One region of the Paenibacillus marinisediminis genome, then DNA from elsewhere that is predicted to be linked to it. Evidence: riboswitches for the same ligand, from Rfam matches in the RefSeq annotation. Region 1 holds a riboswitch; the other holds the start of a gene.
What was found. A riboswitch is a leader RNA that binds a small molecule or an ion and turns the genes downstream of it on or off. The one in region 1 is predicted to bind S-adenosylmethionine.
Positions count from the first base shown of each region.

Region 1 (10,532 bases):
GAGCTCATACGTGAAGTGATGGACTCGTTCAACATACCGAATGTGTCGAGTGAAGGATATGAAGCAGACGATTGCATCGGCACCTTGGCAAAGCAGTATCGTGATGAACACGATGTATATGTGCTTACCGGGGATCATGATATGCTGCAATTGGTTCATGAACATACAACAGTCATCATCATGAAGAAGGGTCATGGCAATTATGCTATCTATACCCCGGACTACTTGATGGAAGAACGTCAACTGACGCCGGAACAGGTAATTGACGTGAAAGGCCTGATGGGCGATACTTCGGACAATTATCCAGGTGTACGCGGAATTGGTGAGAAAACAGCCCATAAGCTGATTCATGAGCATGGCTCGATCGAAGGTGTCCTTGCCAATATGACAAGCCTTGCGAAGGGAGTTCGCGCGAAGATTGAAGCGGATATGGAGATGCTGCATCTTTCTCGCCAGCTTGCTCGTATTCGTTGTGATGTACCGATCAGCTGTGAAGTGGATAGCTGCCGGTTCGCTCCGAATCCGGAGAGCGTCGTTTCCATCTGTGAGCGACTGGAGATGAAAAGTGTGCTGACGCTGACTGGTATCGCGCAGTCATCATAAGTGCCTGAGGGGCTTGTCCTATAAGTATTAGGACAAGCCTTTTTTGGCTCGCACGCGGGCTGTGGAGGCTGAGATGCAATTTTTCGACGTCTCGGGCAGAATTCCGGCTCGCGAAGCCGATTTTGAAGGCTGAGACGTCGATTTTCTGCATCTCAGCCCCTGAGCGAGCCGAATTTGGAGCTGAGATGCAAGTTTTCGACGTCTCAGGCATGATATCCGGCTCGCGAAGCCGATTTCGAAGGCTGAGACGTCGTTTATCTGCATCTCAGCCCCAGCGCAAGCTGAATATGGAGCTGAGATGCAAGTTTTCGACGTCTCAAGCATGATATTCGGCTCGCGAAGCCGATTATGAAGGCTGAGACGTCAAATTACTGCATCTCAGCCCCTGAGCGAGCTGAATTTGGAGCTGAGATGCAATTTTTCGACGTCTCAGGCATGATATTCGGCTTGCGAAGCCGATTATGAAGGCTGAGACGTCGATTTTCTACATCTCAGCCTCCGTGCGAGCTGGGTTTGGAGCTGAGATGCAAATTTTCGACGTCTCGGGCAAATTTCCAGCATGCCGAGGTGATTGTGCCGGTTAAGACGTATAAGAAAAGGTTGTCCCTTTGAAACTTCTGATAACTATGTAGGGTTACCAGATGGTATCTATTGATGAAAGCTAAAAAACCTCCGTCACCGCACGAATGGCGATACTGGAGGTTATTGTCATGGATAGCATCCATGAAGGAGCGGTCCAGCAAATAGCCTCACGAACCGCACTTATTCAAGCTGAACTGTAAAGATTAGTCGGTGAAGTGAGCCTCTTCAACTACCATGTACAAGAAATGTCGAAGATCCTCAGCTTCCTCCTCCGTCAGCTTATAGAAGGATTCCAAGTATCCTTCTTCCTCTAAGTCGTCTTGACCTAGAATCGCAGTCAAACCCGTCTGAAGATCCATAACCAGCTTCTTGCCGTAGAAACGGCTCGTTGTTGTCACACATAGATCGAACCGACGCATACTTTCGCCGATAAAGGTGACGAAGCGGCAGGATGTATCTTCTGTATGATCGGATAAAAAGTCCAGATCTTGGCTCATCTTGATGCCCCCTCTTCAGTGAACACAGCAATTCATCAACACAGCGTTGAAATCCTACTCATCATTATAATGGATGTCACCATATGTTGGAAGTGTGGTCCTAGTTATTATCAACTCTATCAACTCTATCATATTCCAAACATTGACAGATAAGAGTATCGTGCTATAATGTTATTAATTCATAACTAGAACGAGGAAGCACCTCTTTGACGGCAGAAGGCGTCGAAGGGGTGCTTTTCTATTCCTATAGAAGCTCATCCTCCTCACTCTGTTGTCTCGTTGTGAAACTGATCATATGGAGGTATGGGATATGCAAGTTGTATGGATGGCACGAATGGAAAAACAGGTTGAAGGTGAAAGCCTTCGCTCAGGCCTGCTGAGTGCAGGTGAAGAAGCAGGAAAGTGGATTGTACTGTGGGAGCCGGATGAAGCAGTTGGGCATGATGAGGCACAGCAAGCAGCAGATGTAGACACGTCTGGTACATGGTATGAGGGAAGCGTATGGATGGAGATGCGGGCAGCGCTTCGCGGGGGAGTTGCACGACTGCTGCGAGAAGGTTATCAGCCGGCGCTTGGATTTATGCCGGATACGAATCTTCATGAGCGGCGGATGAAGGAACGGAATGAATGGATCAGCTGTTATGGCGAGCTGCATTCCGATGATAAGCTCTACGAGCGGCTTGCGCAATGGCGCCGAGAGACGGCAAGCAGTCTGCGACGAGCGCCGTACTGGATCGCGACGAATCGGATGCTTCGTCTGGTGAGCGCCTTCGTACCGCATAATGCAGAAGAGCTCCGCCAGCTCCCGGGCTTCGGGGAAGCCAAGGTGAAATCTTTCGCGGATGCGATTACAGCGATTACGAAGACGGTAGAGCGCAGCACCAGCTTTCCGCTCGATTGGGTGGAAGGGGCGGTTACAGAGACTGCATTTGTCCAGTGGGTATACGAACAGGAACGGACGAAGATGGATGCGGAGTTAAGCCGTTTAATGCAGCGCCGTGTCCTGCTGGAGGGGGTGCGCGACGGTTTGGGCGCTGGAGAGCTAATGGAGCGGCTGGAGGTGGATCGTCGTGAACTGCTGATGCGCATCGAAACCTTAGCTGAAGAAGGCTATGACGTGCTTTCATTTGTAAACATAGAACTGGCAGATACTCCAGAGGAGGAGCTTCTGGCGATTCGCAATGCCTTGACTGAGCTTGGTCCAGAGTATTTAAAGCCAGTGTTCGTACGCATATACGGCGAAGAAGCGCTGACGGGCACTGGTTCGGAGCTGCAGCGCCGATATGAGCGCATTCGTCTGCTGCGTCTTACCATGGACTCGGCAGCAAGTGGACAATCGTCGAGAACTAGCCGCAAACGAGCAAGCAATCAACAAAGCGCATAAAGCAAAGGGCATTCCCTATCATCGAGGCGTGTAACCAGGATGAAGGGAATGCCCCTCTGAATGATACCTAATCGTTTAGAGCCAATCCTTCTTGCGAAACCAGAAGAACATGGTCAATCCAAGAATAAGCATAAAGATGCCAACATAGACAGCCCCATTTTCCTGGTGTAGAAATGGAATAAAATCAAAGTTCATTCCGTAGAATCCGGTAATAAAGGTCAAAGGCATGAAGATCGTTGTTACTGCGGTGAATACGCGCATAATTTCATTCGCGCGATTGGCAGTGCTGGAATGATAAGATTCTCGTAAGTTCGCCATCAGGTCGCGGAACGTTTCGAATGTTTCAGCCACTTTGACGGCATTTTCATAAATGTCTCGGAAATATTTCTGCAGATCATCATCAATCAAACGCAGATCTTTGTTATATAGCACGAAGATCACATCCTTCTGCGGTCCAAGACCCTTCTTCAGCCACAGAATTTCGCTTCGCAGATTAATGATTTCGTTCAGATGTGATTTCTTGGCGTTTACCAGCACGACTTCTTCAAGATTATCGATTTTCGCTTCAATGCGATCAGCAACCGTAAAGTAGCTATCCACTACCGTATCGACAAGAATATAAAGCATACGATCCGACGTATCTACTTCTTGTTCCCATAAGAGGGGTTTGATGGTGCGGAGCTCGTTGATCTTTTGTCTTGTAACCGTAATTAAGTAATGCTTGCCTAAGAAAATATTGAGTGCACGCAAGAAGATTTCTTCGTCATCGAATCGAATGCTGTTTACCACTATAAAGTAGTGATCTTCATAAATCTCCATCTTTGGACGCTGTTCATCTTCGCTTAGACAGTCCTCAACGGCAAGATCATGCATGTTAAACAGCGGTTGCAGCACAACAAGATCGTCTAAATCTGCGTCGATCCAATAAAAACCTTGCTCGGGCGGGGTTAATGTGAGTTGAATGTCTTCGACAGGTGTAAATACACCTTCGTGGACGAGACGTATCTTCATGTTCACCACTCCTTCTCGCCACCATAATATAGGTAGCTTGTGTTGTCATTGTAATGACAATTCATGCGAGGGAGGATGAATCATGACAAACGAAGCCGTCCTTGTTGTCATGGGGAATCTTAGCTCGAGGTGTGACGTGGTAAGTACACATCGGACACGCGCATACACTAGGCTTAGCGTCGGTCCCTATGGTTATAGGTAGATAGACTTACTCAGCCTGTGCATGATACCCATGCAGGCAGACGACAATCGTCAGGTCTTGAACAAGTCCTGCACACTCGTCGAATCGTCGTTTTCGGTTGTTTGCTCATACCTAGGCGCGGCCTCGGGTCGCCATCCATCCGAATTCACCTCTATTAGTGAAGTTTAGTTGCTTGACTATGCCAAGCACTTGTATAGTATAACCCTCATGAAAATGGCTTTCAACCAAAATATTGTGCCAACCAATTCCTTAATTAGAATATGGAGTAATTCAAATTTTTGTGAATTAGTGCTTGACGGGATGCTCATGCATGCTTTAAATTATTACCAAGTCCAAATGAAGACCGAACTAAATATGCAACGGCAATCTTATCAAGAGCAGGTGGAGGGACAAGCCCGATGAAATCCGGCAACCGGCTTATAGCTCAAGCTATAAAGCAGCGGTGCTAATTCTTGCAGAACCGAATGGGGGAGATCCCGATACGGGCTGACAGATGAGAGAGGCGCATGAATTCTATTAACATGAACCTTTCTCAAGAATTGAGAAAGGTTTTTTTGCGATCATAAGTCCTTTCCATGCCTGTCAAGTTGATTGTCTCATTTGAGACCACATTCCAAAGGAGGAGAACGTCATGCCGATTAAAATTCCGGATACTTTACCAGCTAAAGAAATACTGACTCAGGAGAACATATTCGTCATGCTTGAATCCCGCGCGTATAAGCAGGATATCCGGCCGCTGCGAATTGTTATTCTTAATCTAATGCCGACGAAAGAAACGACGGAGACGCAATTGCTTCGTTTGATCGGCAATACGCCGCTGCAGGTGGATGTGACGCTGCTCCATCCTGCGACACATGTATCCAAGAACACATCTGCTGAACATCTGATTAGCTTCTATAAGACATTTGAGGATATTGAGCAAGAGCAGTTTGACGGCATGATTATTACGGGAGCTCCGGTCGAGCAGATGGACTTCGAAGAAGTTACCTATTGGGAAGAACTGTGCCGCATTATGGAATGGTCGAAAGAAAATGTGACTTCAACGTTCCATATCTGTTGGGCTTCACAGGCAGGCCTTTACTATCATTACGGTGTCCCTAAGGTTCCGCTTGAGAAGAAATGCTTCGGTGTGTTTCCACATTCTCTAACAGCCGAGAATATTCGACTCACACGCGGGTTTGATGAACGTTTTCTTGTTCCGCAATCCCGTCACACGGAGGTTCGAAAGGAAGATATCGTTAAGGTAGAAGACCTTATCATTCTGTCAGAGTCGGAAGAAGCAGGAGTGTATCTCATTGCGAGCAAGGATGGACGGCAGATATTTGCTACGGGTCATTCCGAGTATGATCCTTATACACTGAAATGGGAATATGATCGTGATATAGCCAAGGGTATGGAGATGGATATTCCGATCAACTACTACCCGAATAACGATCCAAGTCAAACACCATATTCCACATGGAGAGCACATGCTAATCTGCTGTTCTCGAATTGGCTGAACTACTACGTATATCAAGAGACACCGTATGTTCTCAGCTCGGCTAAATCTCGCAAAGAGGGAGCCGGTATCTAATATGATCGAACGAGATGAACGCTCCTACCGCATAGAAAGTCAACTAGCTCAGATCGGATCCATCCAAGACCCGAAGACGGGAGCGATCAACTTTCCGATCTATCAAGCGACAGCATTTCGCCATCCAGGGCTCGGGCAGAGCACGGGATATGATTATTCCCGCTCGAAGAGCCCGACTCGAGCAGTGCTTGAAGATGCCGCCGCCTTGCTGGAGCAAGGCGATGCCGGCTTCGCCTGCAGCTCGGGGATGGCCGCGCTCCAGAATGTATTTGCTCTATTCAGTCAGGGTGATCATCTGATTGCCTCCTTGGATCTGTACGGCGGCACTTATCGAATATTGGAAAGAATACTTGCTCGATTCGGCATCACAGCTTCATATGTCGACACGAATGATCTCGAGACGATGGAGAAGCTACGAACTCCAGCGACTCGCGCGGTGTTTATCGAGACGCCTACGAATCCGCTGATGATGATATCGGACATCGAGGCCGCGGCAAGCTGGGCGAAGAAGCATGACATGCTCACGATCGTCGATAATACGCTGATGACACCATTCTTTCAGCGTCCGCTTGAGCTTGGTGCTGACATCGTCGTTCACAGCGCGACTAAGTATCTAGGCGGACACAATGATGTGCTAGCTGGCATCATCGTGACGAAGGGCAAAGAGCTGTCCGAGGAAATGGCCTTCCTGCACAATTCCATCGGCACATGTCTTGGACCGACGGACAGCTATCAGCTCATGCGCGGCATGAAGACGCTGGCACTGCGAATGGAGCGCCATGAATATAACGCCATTCGCATCGCGGAATGGCTGCAGGCGCATGAAGCGGTTGAAACGGTCTATTACCCAGCGCTGCCTAAGCATCAAGGATACGAGATTCAGCAGAAGCAATGCTCGGGCAATACCGGCATATTTTCTTTCCGCTTGAAGGATGCTCGTTACGTCGCTCCGATCCTATCCTCGATCAAGCTGATCGCATTCGCGGAAAGCTTGGGAGGCGTCGAATCGCTGATGACGTATCCCGCCGTTCAAACGCACGCGGACATTCCACAGGAAGTGCGCGATGCTGTCGGCGTGGATGATAAGCTGCTGCGCTTCTCGGTAGGCATCGAGCATGTGGATGACCTGATAGCGGATCTCGATCAAGCGATCCGCTGTGCACAGGAGCAAGTATCGCAGCAGGAACAGCAGCCGGTAGGAAGTGAGGCATAGAAGATGAGCCAATCGAATGAACCAACGCAACCGAATTCAGATCGCTTCGCGACCAAGCTGATTCACTTTGGCGGTGAGATCTGCGAACATACAGGGGCATCCAGCGTGCCCATCATTCAAGCGACAACTTTTCATCACGAAGACATCTATAATCCCCCTAAGCATGATTATTCTCGTTCCGGCAATCCGACGCGCGAAACGCTGGAGCAATATATTGCTGTATTGGAAGGCGGGACTCGAGGCTTCGCCTTTGCTTCAGGCATGGCGGCCATCTCATCGACATTACTGTTATTCTCCGCTGGGGACCATCTGATCGTAACAGAGGATGTCTACGGAGGGACCTATCGTTTATTATCTACAATTCTCAGCAGATTGCAGATTGAAACGACGTTCGTGGACATGACCGATCTGAATCGAGTGGAAGCGGCGCTGCGACCGAACACGAGAGGCGTCTTGATGGAGACGCCGTCCAACCCAACGCTTAAGATCACAGATATTGCCGCCGTGTGCGCTTGGGCGAAGTCGAAGGGACTTATCACCTTATTGGATAATACCTTTATGACCCCTTATCACCAGCGGCCGATCGAGCAGGGTGTTGATATCGTGCTTCATAGCGCAACGAAATTTCTGGGCGGACATAGCGATGTGCTGGCTGGATTAACGGTTACTCATGATGAGGAGCTGGGTAATCGAGTTAAGGCGCTGCAAAATGGGCTCGGTACCGTGCTCGGCGTACAAGATAGCTGGCTGTTAATGCGCGGTATGAAGACGCTCGAGGCGCGGATGGCACACAGCGAGCAGAGCGCTCGCCGATTGGCTGAGTGGTTAAGCAGCAGATCGGATATTGCGAATGTCTATTATCCGGGGCTGGCTAGCCATCCACATCGCGAGATTCATGAGCGTCAATCGAAAGGATACGGCGCCGTTGTATCCTTTGATGTCGGCTCTGGCGAGCGTGCCAAGAAGGTGCTGAATCAAGTTCGGCTGCCGCTCGTTGCCGTAAGCCTAGGCGCTGTTGAGAGCATCTTATCCTATCCAGCAATGATGTCGCATGCAGCTATGCCGCAAGCTGTGCGTCATGAGCGCGGCATTACGGATGGATTGCTACGCTTCTCTGTAGGCTTGGAGCATATTGAAGACTTGATCGAGGATCTCGATCAAGCATTGTGATGCTGCCTGAGGCGAAGCATTCGTGGCAGCTAATGAACAGGAGTCCAAGGGGTGGCCCTTGGACTCCTGTTTTGTGCTGAAACGGCTATTTGGCGATGGGAATAATTCCATCATGCATACGTCATACGATGAACAACAAGTGATTAACAATATGGATAAACTGTGATACGATGGGTAATGGTTCTTTGACTTTAATCATTATTGCATGATATTACCATAATTAATGAGCTGAAAGAGTATAGACCAATTAGAGGCATAAGCAGGGCGGTTCGAGTAGACCCATCCTGTGTATAAAATAACATAGAGGGGAAGTGACCATGACGATGATATCTCCAGTGGATCGCATATTGGATAAAGTATTGCGCGGAGAGCGCATGACTACGGATGATTGTATCACTTTGTTTGAATCCGATCAGATTGAGAAGATGGGGCATGCCGCGAATCAGGTCATGTTGAAGTGGCATCCAGAACCGATTACAACTTTCGTTATCGGCCGAAATATTAACTATACGAATATATGCGACGTATACTGCCGCTTCTGCGCTTTTTATCGACCTCCAGGATCGAAGGAAGGATATGTGCTTCCTGATGAAGCAATCTTCCAGAAGATTCAGGAAACGATAGATGTTGGCGGAACAGAAATATTAATGCAGGGCGGAACGAATCCGAATTTGCCATTTTCATATTATACAGAGCTGCTGCGCAACATTAAGAAGCGCTTCCCTAACATTACGATGCATTCCTTCTCTCCAGCGGAGATCTGGAAGATGAAGACTGTGTCTGACGGTTTATCGCTTGAAGAAGTTGTCCGCCAGATTCATGAAGCGGGCTTAGATTCATTGCCGGGTGGTGGAGCAGAGATTCTGGACGACCGCACTCGAAGCAAGATCAGCCGTCTGAAAGGCACATGGCGCGAGTGGATGGATGTGATGCAGACTGCTCATCAGGTAGGGATGTCGACAACAGGGACGATGGTTATCGGCTTCGGTGAGTCGATGGAAGAGCGGGCGCTTCATCTGGAACGTACGCGTATTGCGCAAGATGAATGCATAGAGCGCAAGTATCCTTCGAAAGGCTTCCTTGCCTTCATTCCATGGACGTTCCAACCGGACAACACAGCCATCAAGAAGGCGGAGCGTGTCAAGCCGGAAGAATACTTGAAGACTCTCGCGATCAGCCGCTTGTTCCTGGACAATATTCCGAACTTCCAATCCTCTTGGGTGACGATGGGACCGGAAATTGGCAAGATGACGCTTTCGTATGGCTGCAATGACTTCGGCAGCACGATGATTGAGGAGAATGTTGTGTCTGCTGCTGGAGCGACTCACAAAGTAAACATCGGCAGCATTCTTGACCATATCCGTGAAGCGGGTAAGATCCCTGCGCAGCGTGATACGCAATACAATATTCTTCGCGTATTTGATGAAGATCAGAACACGATTGAACGGGACTTTATTATGCAAAATTAATATACCGATCTAATAAAGCGCATTGGGGAGCAGAGCAATCTGTCCTCGTTGCGCTTTTTCTATGTAAAAGCCAGACAATATAAGCTCCTTCGGATTACCAATACTCACTTCGTATATCTGTTTCGTCCCCCCCATATACTGAATAAGGAACAGAAAGGAGTGAGTTCATGGAGCTGTTCACCATATCGGTATCGAATGGAGCTCGAAATGAGCTGGAATCGTTGTCTCGGCTGTTGATGCAGGAAATGGACGATTTACATACACAGGCGAATGGCGTTATATTGGAAAAGTTTGATTCCGGTTCGTCGGCAAGTATTACTTGCTCAGGTCGACTCCCTGGTTTCCAGTTGGCTTTACAAGCTCAGGATGTGTGGAATCGCGCTGCAAGAGCGCTTGCAGAATACATTTTATCTGTGAAGGAGCTTCCGCTGCTGCGTGAATTAATCAAGAAAGAAAAAAACATCGATCCGTCTGATGTAGAGAAGATTGAAGCGTATTGCATCCAACTCTTGAACGGCATGGATGACAGCACTCACCATGAAGCTCGAAAACGGCGCTGTATGAAGCTTCGGAAAGTGTTGTTTCATTATTTGGAGGAACATACACAGCTCCACATCGATGGGTTTATCCGGTTTCGATTGGACAGCTATGTGACAGAACTCCGTGAAGTTGTAGCATATGCCATGGATGAGTATGTGCTGGAACGACAGTATCAGGAATTCATCAGTTTGTTAAAATATTTTGTGTTTATACAGGACACCAAAATACCGTTAGCTCATCTCGTTCATAAGGGCGGACACGAATTTACGCTGCTGAATGAGCAGTGGC
Region 1 is NZ_JBTGUH010000001.1:594,885-605,416, reverse strand. It holds gene ACXX53_RS02720 (5'-3' exonuclease) at 1-603, shown strand, start outside; gene ACXX53_RS02715 (DUF3055 domain-containing protein) at 1,389-1,682, opposite strand; gene ACXX53_RS02710 (HRDC domain-containing protein) at 1,993-3,066, shown strand; gene corA (magnesium/cobalt transporter CorA) at 3,142-4,077, opposite strand; SAM riboswitch class I at 4,645-4,779, shown strand; gene metA (homoserine O-acetyltransferase MetA) at 4,911-5,852, shown strand; gene ACXX53_RS02695 (PLP-dependent transferase) at 5,854-7,065, shown strand; gene ACXX53_RS02690 (trans-sulfuration enzyme family protein) at 7,069-8,235, shown strand; gene mqnC (cyclic dehypoxanthinyl futalosine synthase) at 8,553-9,704, shown strand; gene ytxC (sporulation protein YtxC) at 9,872-10,532, shown strand, end outside.

Region 2 (10,532 bases), on a different contig from region 1:
TCGAGGCACACGTTTAATGTCTTCTTTCCCAGAGAAGCTGTCTACTTATATATCGGAATGGTTCACGGAACATGACATAGAGCTTCGCTCGCGCATGAACGTTTCCCGCTTAGATCAAGGAGTCATCTATAATCGGTTAGAGAACAGCGAAGAAGCTATCAGCTCCGATGTCACGGTATGGACTGCAGGGATTCAACCCGTAGCGCAAGTTCAGGAGCTTATGGTTCCGAAGGATCCGCAAGGGCGCATCCTGCTGAACAGCTATCACCAAATACCGGATTATCCGAATGTATTTGTAGTTGGGGATTGCGCCAGCTTGACCTTCTCGCCAAGTGCTCAGGCTGCAGGCGCTCAGGGTGAACAGATCGCTGACGTCGCATTAGCGCAGTGGAAAGGCGAAACCCCGCAGCTTGGGAAGATTAAACTGAAGGGAGTACTTGGCTCCCTAGGGAAGAAGAGCGGCTTCGGTATGCTGGGCAAGCGTCCAATGGTCGGCTTCGTACCGCGCGTGATTAAGAGCGGCGTATTGTGGATCTCGAAGCATCACATCGGATAGCTGAACCAAAAATGGGAACCCTCGAGTATCATTTACTCCTAAGGTTCCCATTCTTCAATTTCCTTAATCTTGATCTTTATCGCTTCTAACAGCTTCTCTGCTGTCTCTGCCGCGACAGTTTCCCCGTTTACCAGCGCATACGGGAACATATAGCATTCACCGCAGTTGCCAAGACAGCCGTATTCGATGACATCAACATCTGGATTCTGCTCCAATTGTCGCAAGACCTCGTCTGTGCCATGATGCATGTTGCCTACGCAGAATTCAATGATAGGTCTCATTGACAATCGTCCTTTCTTTGAGCTTAGTCCTTTGATTTTAGTTCGCTTTATAATATAATAACAGTAGCATGGATGAAAGGAGTTGGCTAGTAATGAGTGAAACTTCACAAAACAGCATGTATGATGAAGTGCTGGAAGTGTTGGATAAATTGCGTCCGTTCCTGCAGCGCGACGGCGGTGACGTTGAATTGGTCGATGTTGAGGACGGTATCGTGAAATTGCGTCTGATGGGCGCTTGCGGCAGCTGCCCTAGCTCCACGATCACGCTTAAAGCCGGCATTGAACGCGCTTTGGTTGAAGAAGTCGAAGGCGTACAGGAAGTCGTTCAAGTATTCTAATGATGAAGAAGGAGTCTTGCCCTCGCGGCAAGACTCCTTTTGTTTATCTAATATTATTACGAATCGGATCCAGCCCTCCGGAAACGTTGATAATATTCCCCGTTATGAAGTCGGACTTATCCTCGCATAGAAACCGAATCGTGCGCGCGACATCCTCACCTGTGCCAGGTCTGCCCCGAGGCGTCTCCTCATCACGTATGTTCATTACGTCATCGATCAACGCTTCCTTATAATGACCGCGAATATCCCCTGGACAGAGCATATTCACCGTTATACCATAAGTTGCCTCTTCCACTGCCAACGTCTTCGTAAAGGAAACGAGTCCTACCTTGGCTGCCGCATATACTGCGCGATGCGGCCAAGCACGCGCCTCGACAGCATGACCGAAGCCATAATGGATAATGCGCCCCCATCCCTTCGCGCGCATATCTGGCAGCAGCAGATGATCAAGCAGCATAACACCGGTCAAATTGCCATTCATTAAATATAAGATATCTTCTTCCTCATAATCGCTGAACAACCGCCGTTCCCGAATAAAGGGTCCTGCATTATTGATGACGATATCCGGCGATCCCAACTGTTCCTTCGTCTCGCTGACCAGCCGTTTCACATCTTCCCGCTTCGATATGTCGGCGCCGATTGCCGCACAGCGCACTCCCTTATCTTCAATTGTACGCCGTAGTGTCATCGCTTCCGGTTCACTGTGCACGTAATTAATGACAATATCATAACCCGCGTCAGCAAGCGACAATGCGGCAGTCTTGCCAAGCCCCTTGACACTTCCTGTTATTAGCGCGATCTTACGCTTCTGCTCCACGTCGTTTCCATCCCCCCCGGGCTATTCCTGAACATTAATTTCAGTATAGAATATATAACCATTAAGAACAACCGAACGAAGATTTCAACGGTAAGCTACTAATACGACACATAAAAAACCCAGCGCCCGCAGGCACTGGGTTATAGGCTTGATTTAGAATGCAGGAACGATTGCTCCCTTGTACTCCGTTTCAATAAATTGCTTCACTTCATCGGATTGCAGTGCAGCGACTAACTTCTTAATCGCATCGCTGTCCTTGTTATCCTCACGCGCAACCAAAATGTTGGCGTAAGGGGAATCCTTATCCTCGATGAAGAGTGCATCTTCCATCGGATTAAGTCCAGCTTGAAGAGCATAGTTCGTGTTGATCAGAGCAAGCTCCACCTCGTCCAATACACGCGGCAGCATTGCTGCTTCAACCTCTTTAAACTCGATGTTCTTCGGGTTCTCTACGATATCACGCTTAGTGGCATTCAAGCCTGCACCGTCTTTAAGCTTGATAACCCCTTGCTTCTCAAGCAGGAGCAGAGCGCGCCCGCCATTCGTCGCATCGTTCGGAATCGCGATTGTTGCTCCGTCTGTCAGCTCGTCCAGCGACTTAATCTTCTTCGAATATCCGCCAAACGGCTCAATATGCACATTGCCTACGGATACCAGGTTCATGCCTTTTTCAGCATTTTGCTCGTCTAGATATGGCTTATGCTGAAAGAAGTTCGCGTCCAGCTGCTTCTCATACAACTGTGTATTGGGAATCACATAATCCGTAAATTCTTTAATTTCCAGTTCAATGCCCTGCTCCTTCAGCTTCGGCGCGACAAGCTTCAATATATCCGCATGCGGCATCGGTGATGCGCCAACTACCAATTTCGTTGTCTCAGAGCCAGTTGAAGCGCCGTTAGCTCCATTTGATTCCTCAGGCTTACTGCCGCACGCTGCAAGCAGTGTCACCAAGCTTACTAATACCAATACAACAAGACCTTTTTTCATCTGAATATCTCCTCTCGATGTCCCCTTTTATAGTTTTCTTTCATGGTGTCGTTCCTATAGGGTCATTTATTTATATTTAAAGCTGTATAAGCTGGCTTCTAATGTTATTACTTGCGGGAAAAGTGTTTCACTAGTATATCGCCAATCCACTGCAGCACCTGAACGAGCACGATCATTAGTATGATCGAGACGATCATGACACTCGGCTCATATCGGTGGTAACCGTAACGAATCGCTAAGTCACCTAATCCGCCGCCGCCGATCATACCTGACATAGCTGTATACGAAACGAGTGTAACAGCTGTTATCGTCGTGCCAGCGATCAAGCCAGGCATCGCTTCTGGCAGCAGCACTTTGCGAACGATTTGCCAAGTTGAAGCTCCCATTGCCTGTGCTGCCTCGATAACCCCGCGATCTACTTCACGCAGCGACGTTTCAACTAGGCGGGAGAAGAACGGCGCCGCTGCAATAACGAGCGGTGGAATCGTCCCCTCAACCCCGATCGAGGTTCCTACGAGAAGCTTCGTAAGCGGTATGATGAAGATCATCAAGATGATGAACGGTACCGAGCGCAGAATGTTTACGATGAATGACAGCACGCTATATAGCATTCGAACGTACCGACTCTGAGATTTACCCGTTAAGAACAGCAGTACACCTAGCGGCAAGCCGAGAATGAATGTAAATACCACTGAGAATAGCATCATCTGCAACGTATCAACAGTAGCAGTTCCGATCTCGCTCCAATCTAATCCTGTAAAATCAATGCCGAACAGCATTATGCAAGCACCTCCACTTCAAGCCCTTTTTCCTTCAAGCCTGCAATAGCTTGCTCGACTGCAGTACGCTCGCCATCGAGACGAACCACAAGCTGTCCATACGGCACATCCTTCATTTTAGAAATCGTACCCTGCAGGATAGCGAAATGAACACCAGCGGCCACCAACACCCGGTTCAATATCGGCTCATAGGTGACATCACCCAAGTAATCGATCTTCACGACTACAGAGCCATCTCCTCCCAGCTTCTTGAACGATGCCCATGGCTGAATATCGTCATGATGGCTTTCTTCTAATATAAATTCGCGTGTAACCTGATGCTTCGGCTTCAGGAACACTTCAACTACACTTCCTTCTTCGACGATGCGTCCGCCGCTGATGACGGCGACCTTATCGCATATCGTCTGAATCACATGCATTTCATGCGTGATCAGTACGATTGTGATGCCGAGATCGCGATTGATCTGCAGCAGCAGCTCCAGAATGGATTGCGTCGTCTGCGGGTCAAGTGCCGATGTCGCTTCATCACAGAGGAGCACCTTCGGATCGTTCGCTAATGCGCGAGCAATTCCGACACGCTGCTTCTGTCCACCGGACAGCTGAGCCGGATACTTGTCGCGGTGCTCTTCCAGACCAACCAAGCGTATGAGTTCATTGACTCTTGCGTTCACTCTTTCCTTAGAATGCTTGTAGAGACGCATTGGAAATGCAATATTGTCAAACACCGTAGCAGATGACAGTAAATTAAAATGCTGAAAGATCATGCCGATCTTGCTGCGCTGCTGTTGTAATTCCTGCTTCGACAGCTTCGTCAGATCAACGCCGTCAATAATAACTTCTCCAGATGTAGGACGCTCCAGCAGATTCATACTGCGAAGCAAGGTACTCTTGCCTGCGCCTGAATGACCGATAATTCCGTATATTTCACCAGCCTGAATCTGGAGGTCGATATGTTCTAATGCCAGCAGCCCTGCTTCCCCTTTGCGAGGACTGGGATAGCGCTTGGACAACTCTTTAATGTGTATCATGCTCTAGCACATTCCTTTCTACTTTCGTGATAACTTACATCATGATCATCGTGATATATCAGTAAGAGAACATCATTATTCTTGGCGAAACTCTCCATCATAATGCCAAAAAGCCCCTCTCAGCAGATGCCAAGAGGGGCTTCATATCTATACCGTTCAACATAAATAGGCGGCACATATAAACCCTTCTCTCATCTGCCAGAATGCTGTTATGCATCCTGAAGGAATTAGCACCATAGACATCATGCAACTATTCGCCGTAGCGAAACTTACTGGGTTGCATGATCGGTTGCCGGGCTTCATCGGGCCTGTCCCTCCGCCTCTCTTGATGAGATCAGTCTTGATTCGTTCTTTGTACAGAAACGAGATCAAGTTGATTATGATTATCACATCGATCTTATGAAGTTATTGCCAAAGTATAAAGCAGTCTATCAGGCAAGTCAACAGCCAATAATTTACAACAAACACAGATCGAATCGAGGTATACGTTTATTTGAAATGATGGAGCTGTTCAAACACCGCCGTTAATACGTGACACACCATGAGATAGCCCTCACGCAGATCATCTACATTGTTCTTAATGTTCTCCAGCTTGATCTTCTCATTCAAGCTGCGATGCCGCTGCCACAGATCATCCTGCATCTCTGTGTTCATATGGTGAATCTCCGTATTACGGCGTTTGCGCAGACGCTGCAGGGCATCACTATGCTGCTCCTTCAATTCGATCAAACGATTCGTCAATTGCGGTGTGACACCCTTCGACCGCATCTGGCGCACTACGGTATAGAAAGAGAAGCGGCTCTTCACCTTATCAGTCTCTAGATTCAGCGCTTCATTAAGCAGCGTCCCCAGTTTATCCAGCACGGAAAAAACTCGTATGAAGCCGTCCTTGTAGAAATACACATGACGATAATAATCGTCCAACTCGGATTCATTCATCTCTTCTTGATACTGCTTCGTCACGCGCTCCGCGAATCGTTCTGACGCATAGACGCTCTGCTCCAGCTCATCAAGTGACGTCTTGAGACCAACGGTCCACACTTCATATTTGCACCAATCTTGCTTCGGATCCCCGTGCTTTACCATCTGAGAACGAACCATTTGTACATATTGATCCATGGCGTCCATCGCCTGCTTGATTTCACCATCGTCCACACGAGGCGGTTCGCCGAACAGTATTCGGAGCATGCTAAGCCCTCCATTCACCATTGATATGACATCGCCAATATCCCATGTAATGGTTTAGAATTCCTCAGATAAACAACTCTTAACCGTCATCATCCTCTTATACCTATAGATAACGACACTTTCAGCGCTTATCAGACAGGTGACAACAATGTAAGGCGAACGTAAGTCAGCGCAATGGCTAGCCTCAGCCTCGAGATGTACAATGAACTCAACAAGCAAGCGAACAGACGCTTACACATCATTTTTCAATAGGGGGAACATTCAGATGAATGCACAAGCAAAGAACACATTTACAGTATCAAATAATGACAAGCAGCATATGGAGCTCAAACCGAGCATTAGTTGGAATGTGCGATGGGTAGAGGCCGTTAAAGCTACAGCTTGCGTCTTGTTTCTAGGGACAAGCATCGATGAGCAGCAGCGCACTGTCATGAAAAGCGCATAATCATGCTGACAGCTCCTGCTGCTTCTGCTCTCTCAACTGCCATACTCTTACGCTCATATAGCACAGAACACTAAACATACCGCAAATGAACACTGTATGAAGCAAGCTCGAAAACAGCAGCAGATTCTCATCCATGATCGTGAACACGACGAGTGCCCCGGTCAATATTTGCCCTAAGCAGAGCACTAACGTCCAGATGCCGCATAATTGAATCTCGCGATTATTCTTATGATGATGGTAGGCAAAATGGGCCATTGTCGCGACTACAACAAACAGCAGCGCTGCTGCCACACGATGCATGAATGCGATCAGCGTCCCGCCCGTTAGATCGGGAATGAGCTCGCCATTGCAGAGCGGCCATCCGCTGCAACCACCTGCAGATTGGGTATGACGGACAAACGCGCCTACGTAGATGACGATATAAGTGTACAGCAATGTAAACCATACGCCATAACGAAACACATCCTTTACAAGCTGTTGGCCGTTGGATGGCTGCGGCTTCAATCCTATAGAATAGTTGCGCAATGACAGACTTAATAAGAATGAAGAGGCGAATGCAATTAGCGAGAAGCCGAAATGCAGGGCCATTACAGCTGCATTTTGTTGATAAACAACTGCAAGTGCGCCCATCATAGCCTGAACAACAGTGAAGATTAGCGTTAACCCCCCGTATATCCTGCTGTCTCGCAGGTCTCGAGCATATTTCCAGAGTAAGATAAACATCAATAGTACGAGCAAACCTACAACCCCGGTTACGAGGCGATGCGAATATTCAATCAAGGATTCGATCGTATAGGCGGGTATAAACTTTCCGTTGCATAACGGCCAATCCGTTCCACAGCCTCTACCAGAACCCGTTTTCGTTACTACCGCCCCATTGAGCACAACGATAAACATCCCAATGCATACGGTATAGGCAAGCCTCTTCATTTTAAGCAATAGGTTTGTATCCAAACGTTTCACCTGACCTATAATTCAGAATCTGCACACCAAGTACCAACTTGTTCCAGTCGACATCATTATACTAGAAAAGGCAATTCTGTGAACAACCAAATTGTGACAATTGTAACACCAATATCATCCAATCACATAAGTATTTTTGTGTGTTGCTTCAACCGTTCCAGATTGACGAAAAAAACCGCTCCCTGACGGGAACGGCTGCTAGCAGGTGAATTATTTCATTGCATTGCTGACGGCGATCGCTCGTTCCACAAACTGCTCGATCTCCGGACGAGTCTTGCGTAATTTATTAACGAAACGGATAACTTCTTTACCGCCCTTGAAGGCGACAAAGCTCGGGATACCGAGAATGTGATTGCGCTCTGCAACCGACAGAAGCGCTTCCGCATCAACCTCTATGAAGGTAACCTCTGGATTAGCGCTTTCGATGTCAGGCATGAATGGATCGATGAAATGACAATCCGGGCACCAAGTTGTTTTGAACACTGCTATCGTCAACGCAGGCTCGTGGATTATCGCTTCAAAGCGCTCTTCTGATTGTATCTTTTCCATATTGGAACCCTCCTAACTTTTGTTCACTTCAACATATACCATCACTTTTCCGCTGTCAAATTAACTTTAGGTTACAATCCGCTGAAATACGGGCATAATGGATAACATTTCAACAAATATGGGAAGGGATGCGGTTATTCCGTGACTTCAGCTAATTCTCCCCGTTGGGTCACGCTGCTTAAGCTTATTCAGCAGCTTACCAGGACTGCTTACAATACAGCGCGCCAGCAGATGAATACGTTGCTCGCTATGTGGAGATCGCCCAGATCGGGAATGCTGGAATGGAATCCCGCTCAAGCACAGCGTGTAGAGGAACGAGTTCGTCGAAGCATTGCGGAACAGGATGCGAATCGTCCTATTCAGAAAAAGGCTGATCCAAACAAGGGCAAGCCCCTAGTAAAAGAAGAACGTGAAATCGTGCGCCACATCGAGCGGTCAGTGCGCAATATGAACCGCAGCAATATTACCCGAACACATGCCTACGCGAGTATCTATCAAGCTTATCCCGAATTGCATTGGGCCATGCTTGCGCATATGGTATCCCGCAACGGCGGATGGAATATGACCGATCTGCAAGGCAATGTGCTGCCTGCCATCATGGATAGCGAGCGTCGATTATGGATGTATCGCACGCTGGAGCGGTGCAACGCGCTTATCTTTCAAGACGCCTATCCGCAGCTATTGCTGTATGCCGCCAGCAGGCGATTGGGGCGAAGCTTGTTTCATCTGCTGCCGATCTTCCACGTCTCCTCTTTCATGTCACCGTTCTGGGAGTCGTTCTGGATTCAACCGAACAGCCCTCTGCTTACGACTGCACTGATTATTAATGAGCAGCACGTTATTGAAGGCCGTGTTGTGCGCAGCGAGGAATATGTGAAGCATGTCATAGGACGAACAGACTTCTCGCTTCATGGAATCGTACAGATGAATCAAGTCGTATTTCCGGTCGGCACACCGAACATAGCCGCTCCTATGCCGCTGTATGGCTTGACATTGGAGAAATTCGACAGCATCAAAGAACGCATTTCTTTTGGCAAGCAATTGTACACCCTGCTGTTTGATGTACCTGAAGTGAATGCTGGGGCGCATCGCTTCATGCAAACCGTTCCGCACACGGCTTCACGCTCAGATTATTGGCCTCACCGCTTTACCAGTCGACGTCCATCGACTAGCAACTCTAGACATGAGCAGAAGGTAAATCACGATCTGCTCATCTACAGTCCTAAGCTTAATGACGCTTGGAAAGACGATCGACACGCACCGATCGAGCCAGGGGACTGGCTTCGAAGAGACGATGTGCTGCAGGAATTGTTTCTTCCGCCAACTCCAGCAGCGCGTGCCGCATATATGTCGGACTTGCACGAATTGATGTGGGATGAATTGATCGACATCGCCCAATTGGCGCAAGAATAAACCGTGATTGGCCACCCCTCCAGGGACATAGCCGATCACGGTTTATTTTTTGTTACCTATGATCCTATAAACAGCTCGCTATTCATCAGCTTCAGCGAATCTGAGATTAGCGGTCGTACTGTCATATGAGCCAAAATGTCTTCTTCAAGCCGCACTCCTGGCGCAATCTCGGTTAAGAGCAGCCTTCCCTCTAAGAGCTCGAATACCGCTCGTTCCGTCACATACAAGACTTCAACGCCTTTGCTAGCGGCGTATGCAGCCGGAAAGGTCAGATGCTCTACCTGTCCTACGAATTTACGGAGACGGCCTTCCGCGGCGATATGAAGCTTGCGCTCTCTTAGCTCGGTCTTTAAGCCGCCCGTTGTGAACGTTGAGCAGAATACGACCTTGCGGGCATTCTGACTAATGTTGATGAAGCCTCCGCAGCCCGTTAATTTCCCGCCGTATCGGCTTACATTCACATTGCCCGCTGCATCGGCCTCCGCCATTCCTAAGCAAGCCACATCGATCCCGCCGCCGTCAAAAAAGTCAAACTGAGAAGGCTGATCCAGTATCGCCTCGGCTCCTGCTGAAGCACCGAAGCTTAAGCCGCGAGCAGGTATTCCTCCGATCGGCCCCGATTCCAGCAACAGCGTCATATCGGATCTTCCCGCTTCAGATGCCGCGTGGCCTACCCCTTCCGGCAGGCCGATACCAAGGTTAACGACCTGATGCGGTCCGATCTCCGCCAAGGCACGGCGAGCGATAACTAGCCGTTCTGCTTCCACGATCTGCATGGAAGCGGCAGGCGCAGCTTCTCGATCTGCAAGCTCATGACCCGCGTAGGCTGCATTATAACGCTCAGCGAAGGTCATTGCATGCTCGTCTTCATCCGCTACGACGATAGCATCCACCAGTATTCCCGGCACTACCACGTGCCGCGGTGGAATAGACCCTGCAGGCACGATCCGCTGGACCTGCGCGATCACGATGCCGCCGCAGTTGCGGGCGGCTTGTGCCAACGCCAGCATCTCCAGTGTGACCGCCTCTCGCTCCATCGAGATATTGCCGCGCGTATCAGCCGTTGTACCGCGGATGAATGAACAATGAATCGGGAACGAGCGATAGAACAGGCGCTCTATCCCGCCGATGGTGACGACCTCGACCAAGTCCTCGGTCGTCCGTTCATTCAGCCTGCCGCCATCAAGA
Region 2 is NZ_JBTGUH010000004.1:283,720-294,251, forward strand. It holds gene ACXX53_RS12460 (NAD(P)/FAD-dependent oxidoreductase) at 1-556, shown strand, start outside; gene ACXX53_RS12465 (YuzB family protein) at 595-837, opposite strand; gene ACXX53_RS12470 (NifU family protein) at 930-1,175, shown strand; gene ACXX53_RS12475 (SDR family oxidoreductase) at 1,219-1,992, opposite strand; gene ACXX53_RS12480 (MetQ/NlpA family ABC transporter substrate-binding protein) at 2,146-2,979, opposite strand; gene ACXX53_RS12485 (methionine ABC transporter permease) at 3,087-3,758, opposite strand; gene ACXX53_RS12490 (methionine ABC transporter ATP-binding protein) at 3,758-4,786, opposite strand; SAM riboswitch class I at 4,975-5,121, opposite strand; gene ACXX53_RS12495 (Cthe_2314 family HEPN domain-containing protein) at 5,276-5,974, opposite strand; gene ACXX53_RS12500 (hypothetical protein) at 6,240-6,419, shown strand; gene ACXX53_RS12505 (COX15/CtaA family protein) at 6,420-7,349, opposite strand; gene ACXX53_RS12510 (thioredoxin family protein) at 7,593-7,931, opposite strand; gene ACXX53_RS12515 (DUF2515 family protein) at 8,073-9,344, shown strand; gene ACXX53_RS12520 (acyl CoA:acetate/3-ketoacid CoA transferase) at 9,401-10,532, opposite strand, start outside.
Region 2: it holds a riboswitch for S-adenosylmethionine, as region 1 does, so the genes downstream of both, ACXX53_RS12490 (methionine ABC transporter ATP-binding protein) here and metA (homoserine O-acetyltransferase MetA) in region 1, are expected to answer to the same signal.